Regions from separate parts of the Kitasatospora sp. NPDC057500 genome, predicted to be linked through region 1. Evidence: riboswitches for the same ligand, from Rfam matches in the RefSeq annotation. Region 1 holds a riboswitch; each other region holds the start of a gene.
The links. A riboswitch is a leader RNA that binds a small molecule or an ion and turns the genes downstream of it on or off. The one in region 1 is predicted to bind cobalamin.
Positions count from the first base shown of each region.

Region 2: linked by a shared signal. The riboswitch ahead of ACFU74_RS10175 (hypothetical protein) and the one ahead of ACFU74_RS31640 (cobalamin biosynthesis protein) in region 1 are both predicted to bind cobalamin.
Region 3: linked by a shared signal. The riboswitch ahead of ACFU74_RS29155 (HoxN/HupN/NixA family nickel/cobalt transporter) and the one ahead of ACFU74_RS31640 (cobalamin biosynthesis protein) in region 1 are both predicted to bind cobalamin.

Region 1 covers NZ_JBHVER010000222.1:7,544-12,210, forward strand. The annotation lists gene ACFU74_RS31635 (cobyric acid synthase) at 1-526, opposite strand, end outside; gene ACFU74_RS31640 (cobalamin biosynthesis protein) at 523-1,509, opposite strand; cobalamin riboswitch at 1,539-1,751, opposite strand; gene ACFU74_RS31645 (alpha/beta hydrolase family protein) at 1,919-3,034, shown strand; gene ACFU74_RS31650 (hypothetical protein) at 3,415-4,667, shown strand, end outside.
Region 2 covers NZ_JBHVER010000032.1:45,697-50,363, reverse strand. The annotation lists gene ACFU74_RS10180 (cysteine synthase family protein) at 1-905, opposite strand, end outside; gene ACFU74_RS10175 (hypothetical protein) at 902-1,801, opposite strand; cobalamin riboswitch at 2,002-2,157, opposite strand; gene ACFU74_RS10170 (ferric reductase-like transmembrane domain-containing protein) at 2,441-3,427, shown strand; gene hisD (histidinol dehydrogenase) at 3,564-4,667, opposite strand, start outside.
Region 3 covers NZ_JBHVER010000181.1:8,598-13,264, reverse strand. The annotation lists gene ACFU74_RS29170 (AAA family ATPase) at 1-225, shown strand, start outside; gene ACFU74_RS29165 (hypothetical protein) at 231-1,916, opposite strand; gene ACFU74_RS29160 (ArsR/SmtB family transcription factor) at 1,969-2,343, opposite strand; cobalamin riboswitch at 2,426-2,619, shown strand; gene ACFU74_RS29155 (HoxN/HupN/NixA family nickel/cobalt transporter) at 2,649-3,791, shown strand; gene ACFU74_RS29150 (hypothetical protein) at 3,802-4,185, shown strand; gene ACFU74_RS29145 (M24 family metallopeptidase) at 4,315-4,667, shown strand, end outside.

The DNA.
Region 1 (4,667 bases):
ACATCGCCGCGAAGACGCCACCGCGGTCGATGTCGCCGACCACGACGACCGGCAGCCCGGCGGCGGTGGCCAGGCCCATGTTGGCGATGTCGCGGTCGCGCAGGTTGATCTCGGCGGGCGATCCCGCGCCCTCGCAGACCACCACGTCGAAGCGCCGGCGCAGGTCCGCCAGGCACTCCAGGGCGCGCTCCAGCAGCACCGGCTTGCGCTCGCGGTAGTCCAGCGCGCCGACCTCGGCGACCGGCCGGCCCAGCAGCACCACCTGGCTGCGGCCGTCGGCGCCCGGCTTGAGCAGCACCGGGTTCATCGCCGCCTCCGGCTCCACCCGGGCCGCCTGCGCCTGCATCGCCTGCGCGCGGCCGATCTCGGCGCCGTCGGCGGTGACGAAGGAGTTCAGCGACATGTTCTGCGCCTTGAACGGCGCGACCGCGACGCCCTGCCGGGCCAGCCAGCGGCAGATGCCCGCGGTGACCACGCTCTTGCCGGCGTCCGAGGTCGTCCCGGCGACCAGCAGCGCCTTGCTCATGCCCCACCCCTCCGATTCCTGATCAGTGCCGCCCGGAGCAGCAGGTGCCCGGCGACGGTCGTACCCAGGGCCAGCGCGCTCACCCGCCGGGAGAGCACACAGGCGCGTTCGATGTCGTCGACCCCGACCGGCCGCAGCTCCCCGCCCAGCACGGGACGGTGCTCCACCCTCGCGCCGTACCTCAGCGTCCCGCCGAGGCGCACGCCCACCGCGCCCGCGAAGGCGGACTCGGCCTGACCGGCGTTCGGGCTGGGGTGCGCCGAGCCGTCGCGCCGCCAGACCCGCCAGGCGGTGCGCGGTTCGGGGGCGGCGGCCACCGCCAGCAGTGCGGTCAGCCGCGCGCCCGGCCAGCCGGCCAGGTCGTCCAGCCGCGCCGAGGCCCAGCCGAACCGGGCGTAGCGGGGGGAGCGGTGACCGACCATCGCGTCCAGGGTGTTCACCGCGCGGAACGCCAGCAGGCCGGGCGTGCCGGCGACACCGCCCCAGACCAGGGCGTTGACCACGGCGTCGGCGGTGTTCTCGGCCACCGACTCGACGACCGCGCGGGCCAGCTGCTGCTCGTCCAGCGTGCTCGGGTCGCGTCCGCACAGGTGCGGCAGCCGCTCCCGGGCCGCCGTCAGGTCGCCCGCCGCCAGCGAGCGGCCGACGGTGCGGGCCTCCCGGGTCAGCGAGGTGCCGCCGAGCACGGTCCAGGTCGCGGCGGCGGCCAGGGCGGCCCGGCCGATCGGACGGCGGGCCAGCAGCCGGTCGGCGGCGAGCGCGCCGGCCGCGACCGTGCCCACGGCCAGGGCGGTGAAGGCGGTTCCGGCGGCGCGGTGGTCGCGCCACAGGAGGCGCTCCAGCCGGCCGGCGGCGGAGCCGAAGCCGGCCACCGGGTGGCCGCGGCGCGGGTCGGCGAACCGGGCGTCGGCCAGGTAGCCGGCGACGGCGCCGGCGCCGAAGGCGGCGGCCCGGCCCAGCGGGCGCACGGCAGGGCGCAGCATCGCGTGTCCTCACTCAGGGTCCGCGCCCTGGATCGACGAACCGGGGGCGAGAGTCTCCTGGCTTCCGGGTCGGACGCGCGATCCGGGCCTTCCAGCGGCTTCTGACGGCCCGCCGTGGCGTGTTCCGGTCGTGCTCCCCGGTGACAGTGGCGGGACCGCGCCGGACTCGCACCGGCTTCCTCTGCATGCCTCCGTATTGGCTGAAGGATCCCATCACGGGCCCGAACCGGGAGTCAACCGAGGTCGTGGAGGGTGTTGGTCACACGCCGGGCCACCCCGGCGGACCTGTGTGACTTTCCTCCCGGAACTACCCGGACGGCCGTGTCCTGCTGGCTTCCCCCCGCCCGCGCGAGTGGACTGAGGGGTGGGTCCAGAGACCGAGCCAGACACCGAGCAGCGGGGAGCGAGTATGCGTTGGGGAATCGCGGCCACCGTGGCGGCCGCCGCCGTCGGCACCGGGGCCGCCGTCCTGGTGATCGGCCGCCGGGCGTCCGAGCGGATGGTCCGCCCGGCCGGGAGGGACCGCGCCCGGACCGGCCCGGTGCTGGTGCGCGCTCTCGGCGCCGGTCGGGCCACCTTCACCCGCACCGAGGCGAGCGAGCGCCCGGGCCGCTGGGCCGTCGAGTGGGGCGAGGACGGCCACGCGGTGGTCGAGGAGGTCCTCGACCTCGACGGGAAAGACGTCACCCGGCGCCTGGTGCGCGCCGACCACGGCACCCTCGCCCCCGGCACCGAGGTCCGCTTCACCCCGCGCGTCCACCTCGGAGACCCGGCCCGGGCGCTCGGCCTGCCGTTCGCCGACACCGCCGTGGAGGGCGAGCTGGGCGCGATGCCCGCCTGGCGCCTGGACGGCAAGCGCGGCACCTGGGTGGTCCTGGTGCACGGCCCCGACGCCGACCGGTCGCAGACCCTGCCGGTCCTCCCGGAGCTGCAACGCCTCGGCCTGCCCGCGCTGGCCGTCACCTACCGCGGCGACGCGGGCGCCCCGGCCTCCCCGGACGGCCTCGGCCACTTCGGCGAGACGGAGTGGCGGGACGTCGAGGCGGCGGTGCGCACCGCCCTGGACGCCGGCGCGGGCCGGGTCGTCCTCTACGGCTGGTCGCTCGGCGCCACGATGGCCCTGCACACCGCCGCCCGCTCGGACCTCGCCTCCTCGATCAGCAGCCTGGTCCTGGACTCGCCGGTGCTGGACTGGCCGGCCACCGCCCGCCGGGCCACCGCCCGCTCCGGCTTCCGGGGCGCGGCCGCCGAACTCGGCGCGCTCGCCGCCCAGGGCCGCACCGGCGTGGATCTGGCCGACTTCGCCCGCCTCGCCGAGGGCGCCGACCTGCGCGTGCCCACCCTGGTGCTGCACGGCCCCGACGACCCGGTGGCCCCGTTCGCCGCCGCCGAGCGCCTCGCCCGCCGCCGCCCGGACGTCGTCAACCTCCAGGCCTTCCCCGGGGGTGACCACGCGGCCCTCTGGAACACCGCCCCGGACCGCTACGCCGAGACCCTGCGCCGCTGGCTCACCCCGTTCTGCTGACCCCCTTACGCCCCGCACTCACCCCCGTCGCGTCCGGAACCCGCGGCACACCCGGTTCCACCTGGCATGGACCCGCCACAAAGATCAAGCCAGCCGGTTTGGCCTCTGTTGCCCGATCTTGTCGAGCCCCCCGCGCCCCCCGCCCGCCCCGCGCGGACAACCGGATGTGACAGATGGCCGGTACAAGGGGAAGACTGCTCGACGTGACGTCTCGGAATCCGCGCGACCGTGATGCCCCGCTCCCGCCGACGATCGGTACCGGTGCGACGGTGACCCGTCTCCCCGGGACGGCCCACCGCCCCGCCGGCGCCAGGCCGGGGGCCCCGGGCGTACCCCGCCGACGAGGCCCCGCCCCCGCACCCGGCCGTGGCCGGGTCCCCGTGCCGGAGGGCTTCCCGGCCCCCGCCGAACTCGCCCCGCTGGCCCGCCGCATGCTGGTCGACGCCGTCCGGATCGCCCGCTGGGCCGGCGATCTCGACGAGGTCGACAAGCGCGGCGAGCTGCTCCCCGACGACGCCCGCGCCGCCGGCCGCGCCCTCGCCATGACGGTGGGCGCCGCCGCCAAGGCGTGGGGCCAGGCCCTGCTGGTCGGCCTGGTCGAGGCCCGGGACGGCGGTGCCGGCCCCGGCTGGCGCCTGCACGCCTGGGAGCACGACGACGAGGCGGTGGTCCGCGGCTGGTCGGCCCTGTTCGACGCCTGGACGCTGCTCGCCCCGGTGCCGCCCGCCGCCCTGCGCGGCGTCTTCGCGGTGCTCGCCGGGCAGGCCGTCGACCAGGCGCCGCAGCTGCTCTCCTTCCTCCACCTGGTGGACGGCCCGGTGGCCGACGTCGAGCTGCTGGAGCTGCTCAGGCGCGGCCTGGACGAGCGCCGGGTCGGCGGCGGCGAGGGCGCCTTCGGCCTCTCGCCCGTCCCGCACGCGGCCTCCGCCGTCTCCGCCGTCCGCGGCACCTGCCGCGAGCCGCAGATCGACACCCCGGCCGCGCCCGCCGACGTCGCCGCCGTCCTGGACTGGATGCTGGACGGCCTGGCGGCCGTCGGCGCACTGGCCCGCCGGGACAACGCGGCCGAGCTCTCCCCGCTCGGGCACTGGGCGGTGCGGGCCAAGCTGGAGGAGATCTGCACCGTCGCGCAGACCGCCGCCGGCCACATCGAGCAGAGTGCGCTGGAGCTGCTGAGCGCCTGCGCCGACTACTCGCCCGGACCGGCCCGCGCCGAGTACCGGGCCTGGCTGGCCGCCCGCCCGGCCGACCGGGCGGTGGCCGAGCTGCTGGAGGCCGCGCAGGGCGAGGACGCGCTGGTGCGCGGCCTGGCCTTCGAGGCGCTGCGGGTGGCCGGCGTGACCGCCGAGCAGGCCGTCCGGGCGGCCGTCGACGAGGCGGTGCTGCGCCCCTACGCGCTGCTCTGGCTGGCCGAGCGCTCGGACGAGGGGGTCTCCCCGGCCGACGTGCTGGGCGCGGAGGACGCTGCCTGGCTCTGGGTGGACACCGCCGCGGCCGTGCTCGACCACGGTGAAACGGAACTGCTCGTCGGCCACGTCGAGGGCGCCTCGGCCGGCGACCCGGTGCGGCTGTTCGCCCGGGCCCGGCAGTCCGGGCACCCGCGGGCGGCCTCGGTGCTGACCGCCGTCTCCGG
Region 2 (4,667 bases), on a different contig from region 1:
TCGGGGGCTTCGGCGTGCCGGGCGAAGACGCGCTCGACGTAGCGGTGGCCGGTGTCGGCACCGATCACCAGGTGCAGGCGGTCGGGGTGGCGGCGCTTCTCGTAGCACGCGGCCAGGTAGCCGGCCCCGGTGGACAGCCCGGCGAAGACGGCGTGGTCGCGCAGCAGGGCGACGGTGCCCGCCATGGCGTGGGTGAAGTCCAGCCAGTGGATGCCGTCGTAGAGGTGGTGGCGGACGTTGTCGAAGGCGATGGACGAGCCGATCCCGGCGATGATCGCCTCCGGGTCGTGGTGTCCCTGGCTGCCGAAGGTGACGCTGCCGAAGGGCTGTACGCCGACCAGTCGCACCGACGGGTCGAAGGCGCGCAGCCGGGTCGCCACCCCGCCGGTCGAGGCACCGGAGCCGACGCCGCCGACGACGGTCAGCGCGGCGCCGGGGAAGGCGGCCGTGATCCGGTCGGCGACCTCGTGGTAGCCGAGGTAGTGGACGTCGTCGTGGTACTGCCGCATCCAGTGCCAGTCCGGGTGCGCGGCGAGCAGCTCGCGCACCCGCCGCACCCGCAGCTCCTGGTCCAGTTTGAGGTCGCGGGAGGGCACGACCTGCTCCACGGCGGCGCCGAGGATCTCCAACTGGGCGCGGGTGGTGGCGTCGACGGTGGTGGAGGCGACGATGTGGCAGCGCATGCCGTGCCGGTGGCAGGCGAGCGCCAGCGCGTAGGCGTAGATGCCGCTGGAACTGTCCACCAGGGTCTGCCCGGGGCGGACGGTGCCGCGCTCCAGCAGGTGGCGGACGGCGGCGAGCGCCGAGTAGATCTTCATCGACTCGAACCGGACCAGCACGAGGCCGTCGGCGAGCCGGACGAGATCGGGGACCTTCAGGGCGTCGGCGATGTGGGGGTGTATCACCTGTAGCCTCCTTGGGCGAAGGAACACTGGTGGCCGAGCGAGTGGAAGAACGCGGACAGGTCCGACTTGAGCGCGGCGTCGGGGCGTCCGGGGAGCAGGTAGCCGATCAGGCAGCCGGTGTGGGCGACGAAGATCCCGTCGGCGCCGAACTCCTCGCGGTGGGTGAGCAGCGCGTCGAACGTGGCCTTGGGGAGCACCTGTTGGGAGAGCGCGGCGCTCACCGTGGCCGTCCGCGCGACGGCGGCCGGGTCGCCCGCGGCGAAGCCCTTCAGCAGGCCGGCCAGGCAGCGCCGGTACTCCTCGCCGTGGCGCCGGTAGTGCCCGAGCAGCAGGTCGGTGACGGCGGCGGTGTCCACCGTCCCGGGCTCGGTGATGTACGCGGTGTGGAAGCCGATGTCGGTGCCCAGCCGCCGCACCACCCGGTGCCGGCCGCTCAGGTGCAGGGCGAACTCGTCGAGGAAGACGCTGTCGGCCCGCTCGATCTCGCGCAGCACGGCGAGCACCACCCCGGTGTCGTACGGCAGCGCGAAGATCCGGAACAGGCAGCGCAGCGTCGCCACGATGTCGGCGGTCGAACTCGCCATCCCCACCCCGACGGTGAGGTCGGAGTGCACGCACCAGCGGCCCGGCGGCAGGGTCAGCCCGAAGCGCTCCAGGAACAGCCGGGCCGCCGTCGCGGCCTTCGTCCCGAGCGGCAGCGGGCCCGGCGGGTCCGTCCCCGGGGTGAAGTGCACCCAGGAGTGGCGGTCGACGGGGAACGACACCACCGCGATGTCGGGGCGGGAGGATGCGCACAGCGGTCCCTGGTACAGCTCGCCCAGGGTGCCGTGGCAGACACCGGAGACCGTGCCGCCCGGCGGCGGGGCGGGCCGGGCCCCTCCGGTGGGGGTCACCATCGCGCCGGTCGGCGCCCGGTGCGGGCGGGTGGAACTCGCGCGGTCACGGACACGTCCTCCTCCTCGTTCCGAGCCCCGCGTCACGACCCGGAGGAGGAGGGCACGGCGCGTCGTCGCACGCCGCGCAGCCGTCCGTACCGCCGACCCAGTCCACGAGGTCACCGTGCACAGCCCGCACGTGGGGGTGCGGGCGCAGCGGCAGGTCTTCGGACTCGTGGGCCGGTGCGCCGGGGACGGCACACACCTACCGGCCGTCGCTTCCCGGGCCGGGGCGGAGCCAGGCCCAGTGCTGTTGACGGCTTTCGTTCCCACTCACCGCTGCGGGACAGTCCCGGTTTCCCACCGGGTTCCCTCTTGCGTCGCGCCGCCGAAGTCCGGTCGGTCGGGAGGCGCGAACCGGCTGCGGGCATCAGCATACGGGGGCGTGCGCTCCGGTGGCAGGGCACGTGCGGACGGTTGTCCGAATGCCGTCGTTCGGCGGGCCGGGGCGTCGGGACGCTGCGGCGGAAGGGCCGTCGGTCCACGTGTCACTCTGGCCGGATACGGGCTCGGCAAGCCGGAACCCCTCCGCCACACTTGTTCGACCCATCGTCTGCTGTACACCGTCAAGCGGTGTCCCGCCGTTCCGGAAGGTCCACGATGCTGCCTGAGACGACACCGGGGGTCGACGGTCCGGACGCCCGGCCCGCCGCCGGGAGGCGGCCCGCCGAACGCATCGCCCTCCGCGCCGACCTGCGGGCCGCGCTGCCCGACGCGAGCGCGGCGGTCGGCGTCACCGCGGCGGTGTTCGTGCTGCTGTACGTCCGGATGGAGGCGGGCACCTCGGCGACGGTCGGGGTCATGCCGTTCATGGACGACGCCGGCACGTACTGGATGTACCTGCTGAGCCAGGCGTTCGGCTGGTCGGGGCTGCTGTGGGCCTGGGGGACGGTGGTGCTCGGGCTGCTGCTGTCCGGGCCGCGGCCCGGCCGGCTGCCGGTCGCCCGGCAGACCCTGGAGCGCTGGCACCGCACGACGAGCCTGACCACGACGGCCCTGATGTTCGCGCACGCGCTGATGTTCGCGGCCGAACTCGTGCGCTACGAGGCCGAGTCGGCGTGGGGCGACCGGCTCTGGTCGGGGTTCGCCGACACCTTCGTGCCCGGCTGGTACGACTCCGGCACCGGCCGGATCGCCATCCCGCTCGGGCAGGGTGCGCTCTACCTGGCCGTGCCGCTCGGCCTGCTGTTCTACGTGCGGCACCGGTTCGGGCCGAACACCTGGCGCCGACTGCACCGCTTCGTGCTCGTCGTCTACGTGCTGAGCGTCTGGCACACCCTGCTCTACGGGACCAACGTGTGGTTCGGCGAGTGGCCGCGCACCGTCCTGTGGCTGCTTCAAGTCCCGCTCGCCGTCCTGCTGTTGGTCCGTCTGATGCGGCCGGCCCGGCGGGCCGAGCGGCTGGGGGCGCCGGGGCGCGGCGGAGTCCGGTCGCTGCCGGCCTGGGTGGCGCGGGCGCTCGGACGGGTGGCCGTGGCGGCCGTCGTGGTCGGCCTGATCGCGGTGGCGGCGTCCCGTCACGACGGCGGGCGGGCGCGTCCGCCGGCGCCGCCGGCCTCGGCCGGGCAGGCCGACGGCACCGGGTGAGCCGCCGTCCGCGTGGGCGCCGCCGACCGGCGGGCCGGCGCGCGAGCCGGTTCGGCGGGCTCGGTTCGACGGGCCCGGACGTGCACGCTCGGCCGGCCCGGCCGAGGACGCGTAGGGCGGGGGAGCCGTTGGACGGTCAGGCGCGGTCCGCACCCGCGTAGTGGTCGGTCCACGCCAGCGGGGCGCCGGCGTACTTGGCGGCACGGACGTCGCCCGAGCGGGCGTGCCCCTCGAAGAGCTCGACGCGGGCGGCGCGGCCGCACAACTCCCCGAGCGCGGCTGACGACTTCGGGTCGCGGACCTCCTGGTACGTGACGGTGCGCAGGTACATGCCCACCCACAGCCCGCCGGTGTAGCGGGCCGCGCCGCGGGTCGGCAGGACGTGGTTGGTGCCGATGACCTTGTCCCCGTAGGACACGCAGGTGCCCTCTCCGAGGAAGAGGGCGCCGTAGGTGTGCATCCTGTCCAGGGCCTCGCGGGGGTTCTCGGTGAGGACCTGGACGTGCTCGTAGGCGAAGGCGTCGGCGATGCGGTAGGCCTCGTCGAGGTCCTCGGCCAGGATGATCTGGCCGTGGTCGCGCCAGGCGGGGCCGGCGATGTCGCCGGTCCCCAGCCCGGGCAGGATCTCCTCGATGTGCCGCTGCACGGCGGTGGCGACCCGTTCGCTGGTGGTGACCAGGACGGCGGGCGAGTCCGGGCCGTGCTCGGCCTGCGAGAGCAGGTCGACCGCCGCGATGAACGGGTCGGCCGTGTCGTCGGCGACGACGAGGATCTCGGTCGGACCGGCGAACAGGTCGATGCCGACCTCGCCGAACAGTTGGCGCTTGGCCTCGGCCACGTAGGCGTTGCCGGGGCCGGCCAGCATGTCGACGGGCGTCATGGTCCCGGTGCCGACGCTCATCGCGGCGATGGCCTGGACACCACCGAGGATGTGGATCTCGTCCGCGCCGGCGAGGTGCATCGCGGCGACGGTGGCGGCGGGAATCTCGCCGCGGATCGGCGGGGTGCAGGCGACCACGCGCGGGACGCCGGCCGCCTTGGCGGTCACGACGGTCATGTGCGCGGAGGCGGTCAGCGGGTAGCGGCCGCCGGGGACGTACGCGCCGACCGACCGGATCGGCACGTGGCGGTGGCCGAGGAAGACGCCGGGCTCGGTCTCGATCTCGATCTCGGACATCGAGGCGCGCTGGGCCTCGGCGAACCGGCGGACGTTGGCCTGGACGGTCCTGATGTCCTCGAC
Region 3 (4,667 bases), on a different contig from region 1:
CTGATGCGGCTGCCGCTGGTCGAGGCCCGGGCCGAGCGGGCACTGCGCCGGCTGCCGTCGGCGGTCGACGCGGCGCGGCGGAGCGCCGGGCTGGCGCGGGAGCTGGGCCAGCCGCGGAAGGAGGAGGCGGCCCGGGAGCTGCTCGTCGAACTGGCGGAGGAGCTGGGGGACGCGGCGCTGGCCGACCGCAACCGCGCCCGGCTGCGGGAGCTGCGGGGGCACTGAGCGGGTCAGTCCGGCCGGGCGGTGAAGGTGACCGTGATGCGGCGGGGGCCGGTGTGCAGGATGAGGGGGTGCCGGGTGAGGTCGGCCGCCCGGGCGCCGGGGGTGGTCAGCCAGTGGGCGACGGCGGAGCCGAGCAGGAGCGGGTCGAGGCGGGGCGCGGGGGCGCCCCAGGGGCGTTCGGCGTGGGCCTCCAGCAGCAGGCCGGTGGGCAGCCGCAGCAGGTGGTGGGCCGGGCCGAGGGCGGCCGCGGCGACGGCGAGGCCGGGGAGTTCGGCGGCGGTGGCGGCGAGCCAGCGCTCGGCGGGCTGCTCGGCGTCGGTCTCGGTGCGGGCCAGGACCTCGGCGGTGTGCCGCAGGGCGAGGCGGGGCTCGTCGGCGGCGACCGCGTGGAACCCGCGCGGGGCGTGGTGGCCGGGGCCGACGGGGTAGCGGCGCAGGTGAACGTCGGTGCCCTCGCCGGTGGCCACGATGTCGTAGGCGGTGGGCGGTTCGGCGGCGAGCGGGACCGGTCGGGGGTAGGGCAGGGGCTGGGGGTCGTCGGGCGGTTCCTCGATGCCGGGCAGGTAGGAGAGCAGGAGGTCGCGCAGCACCCGGGCGGACTCCCCGCGCCGGCCGAGCGAGCGGTCGGTGATCGGGCGCAGGGCGGCAGGGTCCTGGCCGGCCATCGCCCGTTCGAGCTGGCCGAGCAGGTCGCCGTCGGGGTCGAGGGCCGGGGCGGCCTGGCCGAAGGCGTAGCTGGGGGAGCGGGGGTCGAGTTCGGCGGCCCCGGTGGCGACCAGCAGGGTGCGGCGTTCGAGGGCGGCGCCGTAGAAGGTGACCGAGCCGTGGTCGCCGATCACGCAGTCGGCGGCGATCAGGGTGGCCTGCCAGCCCTGGTGCGGCGGGACCAGCCGCAGGCCGGAGCGTTCGGCGGCGGCGAGCAGGGCGCGCGGGTCGTGCCGGGCCCAGACGTTGGGGTGCAGGACGACGGCGACGGTGTACTCGTCGGCGGGCAGTTGTCCGACCAGCCGCAGCGGCAGGCCGGGGTGGCGGCCGAGTAACGAGTGCTCGCTCCAGGTGGAGTTGACCACGACGAGGCGGCGGCCGTCGACGGCGCCGAGGGCGGCCCGGTGGCCGTCGCGGGCGGCGAGGCCGGCGAGCATCCGGTCGAAGCAGGGGTCGCCGACCTCGCGGGCGCGGGGCAGCGCCTCGGGGCAGGCGGCCCGCAGGCGTTCGAACTGTTCGCGGTGGGAGAGGCCGATGACGGCGGGGAAGACCCGTCCGCGGTGGGTGAGTTCGCGCCGGGAGAGGCCGGCGGCGGTCACCGTGTCGCCGGTGGACTCGGGTACCAGGCGGTTGTAGCCGGCGCCGTGCGGCAGGACGACCAGGGGTGCGCGCAGCCGGTGCATCGAGGCGTGGACGGCGCAGGCGACGGCGAGGTCGAACGGCCGGCGGACGGCGTCGCGCCAGGGCAGCACGGTGAGGCCGGGCTGGGCGCGGAGGTAGTCGTCGAGGCCGGCGGCGAACGCGGAGCCGGGGTTGACGGTGACGGCGATGCCGATGCCGTCCTGCTCGCGCAGCAGGGTGAGGACGTCCAGGACCCGGGTGGCGGAGGTGAGGGTGCGGGCCACCGCGAGGACGCGGGCCCGGACGGGCCGGGTGTCCCAGCGGTCGTCGTCGGGCCGGGTCCGGAGCCGGCGGCGGTTCAGCACACCATGATCGTACTGAACGGGTTCCGTCCTGGCGCGATGTCCGGACGGGGGGTCAGCCGGCCGCCACGGCGGGCGCGTCACCGGCGCACTGGTCGAGCAGGGGGCGCAGGGTGGCGTCCACGAGCCGGTAGCGCACCACGCGCCCCTCCTTCTCGCCCGCCACCACCCCGGCCGTCCGGAGCAGGCGCAGCGCCTGGGAGACGGCGGGGTCGCGCATGCCGGTGGCGACGGCGAGGTCGGTGACGGCGAGCGGGCCGGTGCGGTGCAGGGCGAGCAGGAGGGCGAGCCTGCCGGGGTCGGCGAGCAGGGCGAACCGGTCGGCCCAGGCGCGGACGTGGGCGGTGTCCCCGATCGCGGCGATGGCCTCGCAGACCCGGTGGCCGTCGATGGTGCGGTGGCCCGCGCGGTCGGCCGGTACGAGATGCATACGGCCCATTCTGGCAGGCGGGAGGTTGTGATCCTGAACACCTGCGTAGGTGCGCAGCCTTGCATGGGTCGCCCCGGGCCCCTACGGTGTTGCCCGCCGTGGTGCTCGGGAAGACCGGTGACGGACCCTCAGGGGTCCCAGTCCGGAGCGGCCCTCGCCACTGTGATCGGGGGAGAGTGTCCGTACCCACGACGCCACTGGGCGCCTCGCGCGCTTGGGAAGGCGGGTACGGGAGCCCCGTCAGCCAGGAGACCGGCCGCGGCATCTCACGAAGTCATTCCACGAGGTGCTGGAGCGTGATCCGCATGACCCTGCCCGAAACCGCCGCCGCCGCGGCGCCGCCCGCCGCCCTGCCCGCCTTCCGCTGGCGCCGTGAGGACACCGTCCGCACCGCCGGACTGATGGCCGTGATCCTCGCCATGCACGTGGTGGCGTTCGGCACGCTGATCTTCCTGGTCGCACCGGAGGAGTACGCGGTGGGCACCCAGGTCTTCGGGGTGGGCCTGGGCATCACCGCCTACACCCTCGGCATGCGGCACGCCTTCGACGCCGACCACATCGCGGTGATCGACAACACCACCCGCAAGCTGATGGCGGACGGCAAGCGCCCCGTCTCGGTGGGCTTCTGGTTCGCCCTCGGCCACTCCTCGATGGTGGTGCTGATGGCCGCCCTGGTGGCGGGCGGTGCCCAGCTGGCCAACACCCTGATGGACGACGACTCCACCACCCACCAGTGGCTGGGCGTGGTCGGCACCTCGGCCTCCGGCGTCTTCCTCTACCTGATCGGCGCGCTCAACCTGGCCGCGCTGTTCGGCATCCTCAGGGTGTTCCGCTCGATGCGGGCCGACCGGTTCGACGAGGCCGAGCTGGAGGAGCACCTGAACTCCCGCGGCCTGCTGGCCCGCGTCCTGAACCGGGCCACCCGCTCGATCACCCGGCCCGGCCAGATGTTCCCGGTCGGCATGGTGCTGGGCCTGGGCTTCGACACCGCGACCGAGGTCACCCTGATGGTGATGGCCGGCTCCGGCGCCGCCTCCGGCCTGCCCTGGTACGCGATCGTCTGCCTGCCGCTGCTGTTCGCGGCCGGCATGAGCCTGTTCGACACCCTGGACGGCACCTTCATGAACTTCGCCTACCAGTGGGCGTTCTCCAACCCGGTCCGCAAGGTGTACTACAACCTGACCATCACCGGCCTGTCCATCGCGGTCGCCTTCATCATCGGCACCATCGAACTGGTCGGCGTCCTCCACGAGAAGCTCGACCTCACCGACCCGGTGACCGGCTGGATCGCCGAGATCTCCCTGGACAACGTCGGCTACGCGATCGTCGGCCTCTTCGTGGTCGTCTGGGCCGCCGCCATCGCCTACTGGCGCCTCGCCGGCGTGGAGAAGAAGTGGACCCCCGGGCCCACCGGCGGCGCGGAGCAGGTGCCTGCACGCAAGCTGTAGGGTCGGTCACATGTCGTTTGCCGATGGGGAGTTCGCCGATCACCTGGCGGCGCACGAGGGCGGGCGCCGGATGCCGGCGCCGCTCGCGGCGGTACTCGTCAACCTCCCGTTGGGGGTGGTCGGCGTGCTCCCGTACTGGTTCACCTGGAGGTTCCTCTCCGACTTCGTGTTCGCCCGGTTCGGCTGGACCACCGCTGATCCGTACAACACGAACGACGGTGCGGGACTGGCGCTCGTCGTGGCGCTGGTGCCCCTCCTCCCGTACCTGCTGGCCGCCGCCGTCGTGAACCGGCTCGCGGCGCGTCGATGGGGTTCCGGCGGGGCGCGATTCTGGCTGCTGCTGCTGGCGGCCCAGCTCGGGCCGGCGGTGGTTTGGACGAACCTGGCCGGCTGACCCGCGGGACGGGTGGCCCGGGGCGAAGGCCGAACGGATCACGGTGGTCCGGTCCGGTCGGGCCGGTGCGGCGGCCCGGGTGGGGGCGTTCGGCGGGCGGATCGGGGGGCGGGTTCGTAGGCTCGACGCATGGCTGATGCGTACGCGGGCCGCCGGGAGCGGTTGCGGGAGCACTGCGGTGCGTCCGGGGCCGACGCGGCGCTGATCACCCGGGCGGCGAACGTGCGGTACCTCACCGGGTGCCCGCCGTGCGGGGCGACGCTGCTGCTGACCCGGGACCGGGCGGTGCTGGCGCTGCCGGACGACCTGCCGCCGGACGACACCGGGGAGCACCTGATCGCCCCCGACGTCACCCGGCTGCCGGTGCCGGCCGGGACGGACACCGCGCTGGCCGCGGCCTCCGCCGTGGCGCGGCTGGGGGCGACCGGGCTCGCGGTGGAGGAGCACGACCTGACGGTCACCCGGCACCGGGCGGTGGCCGG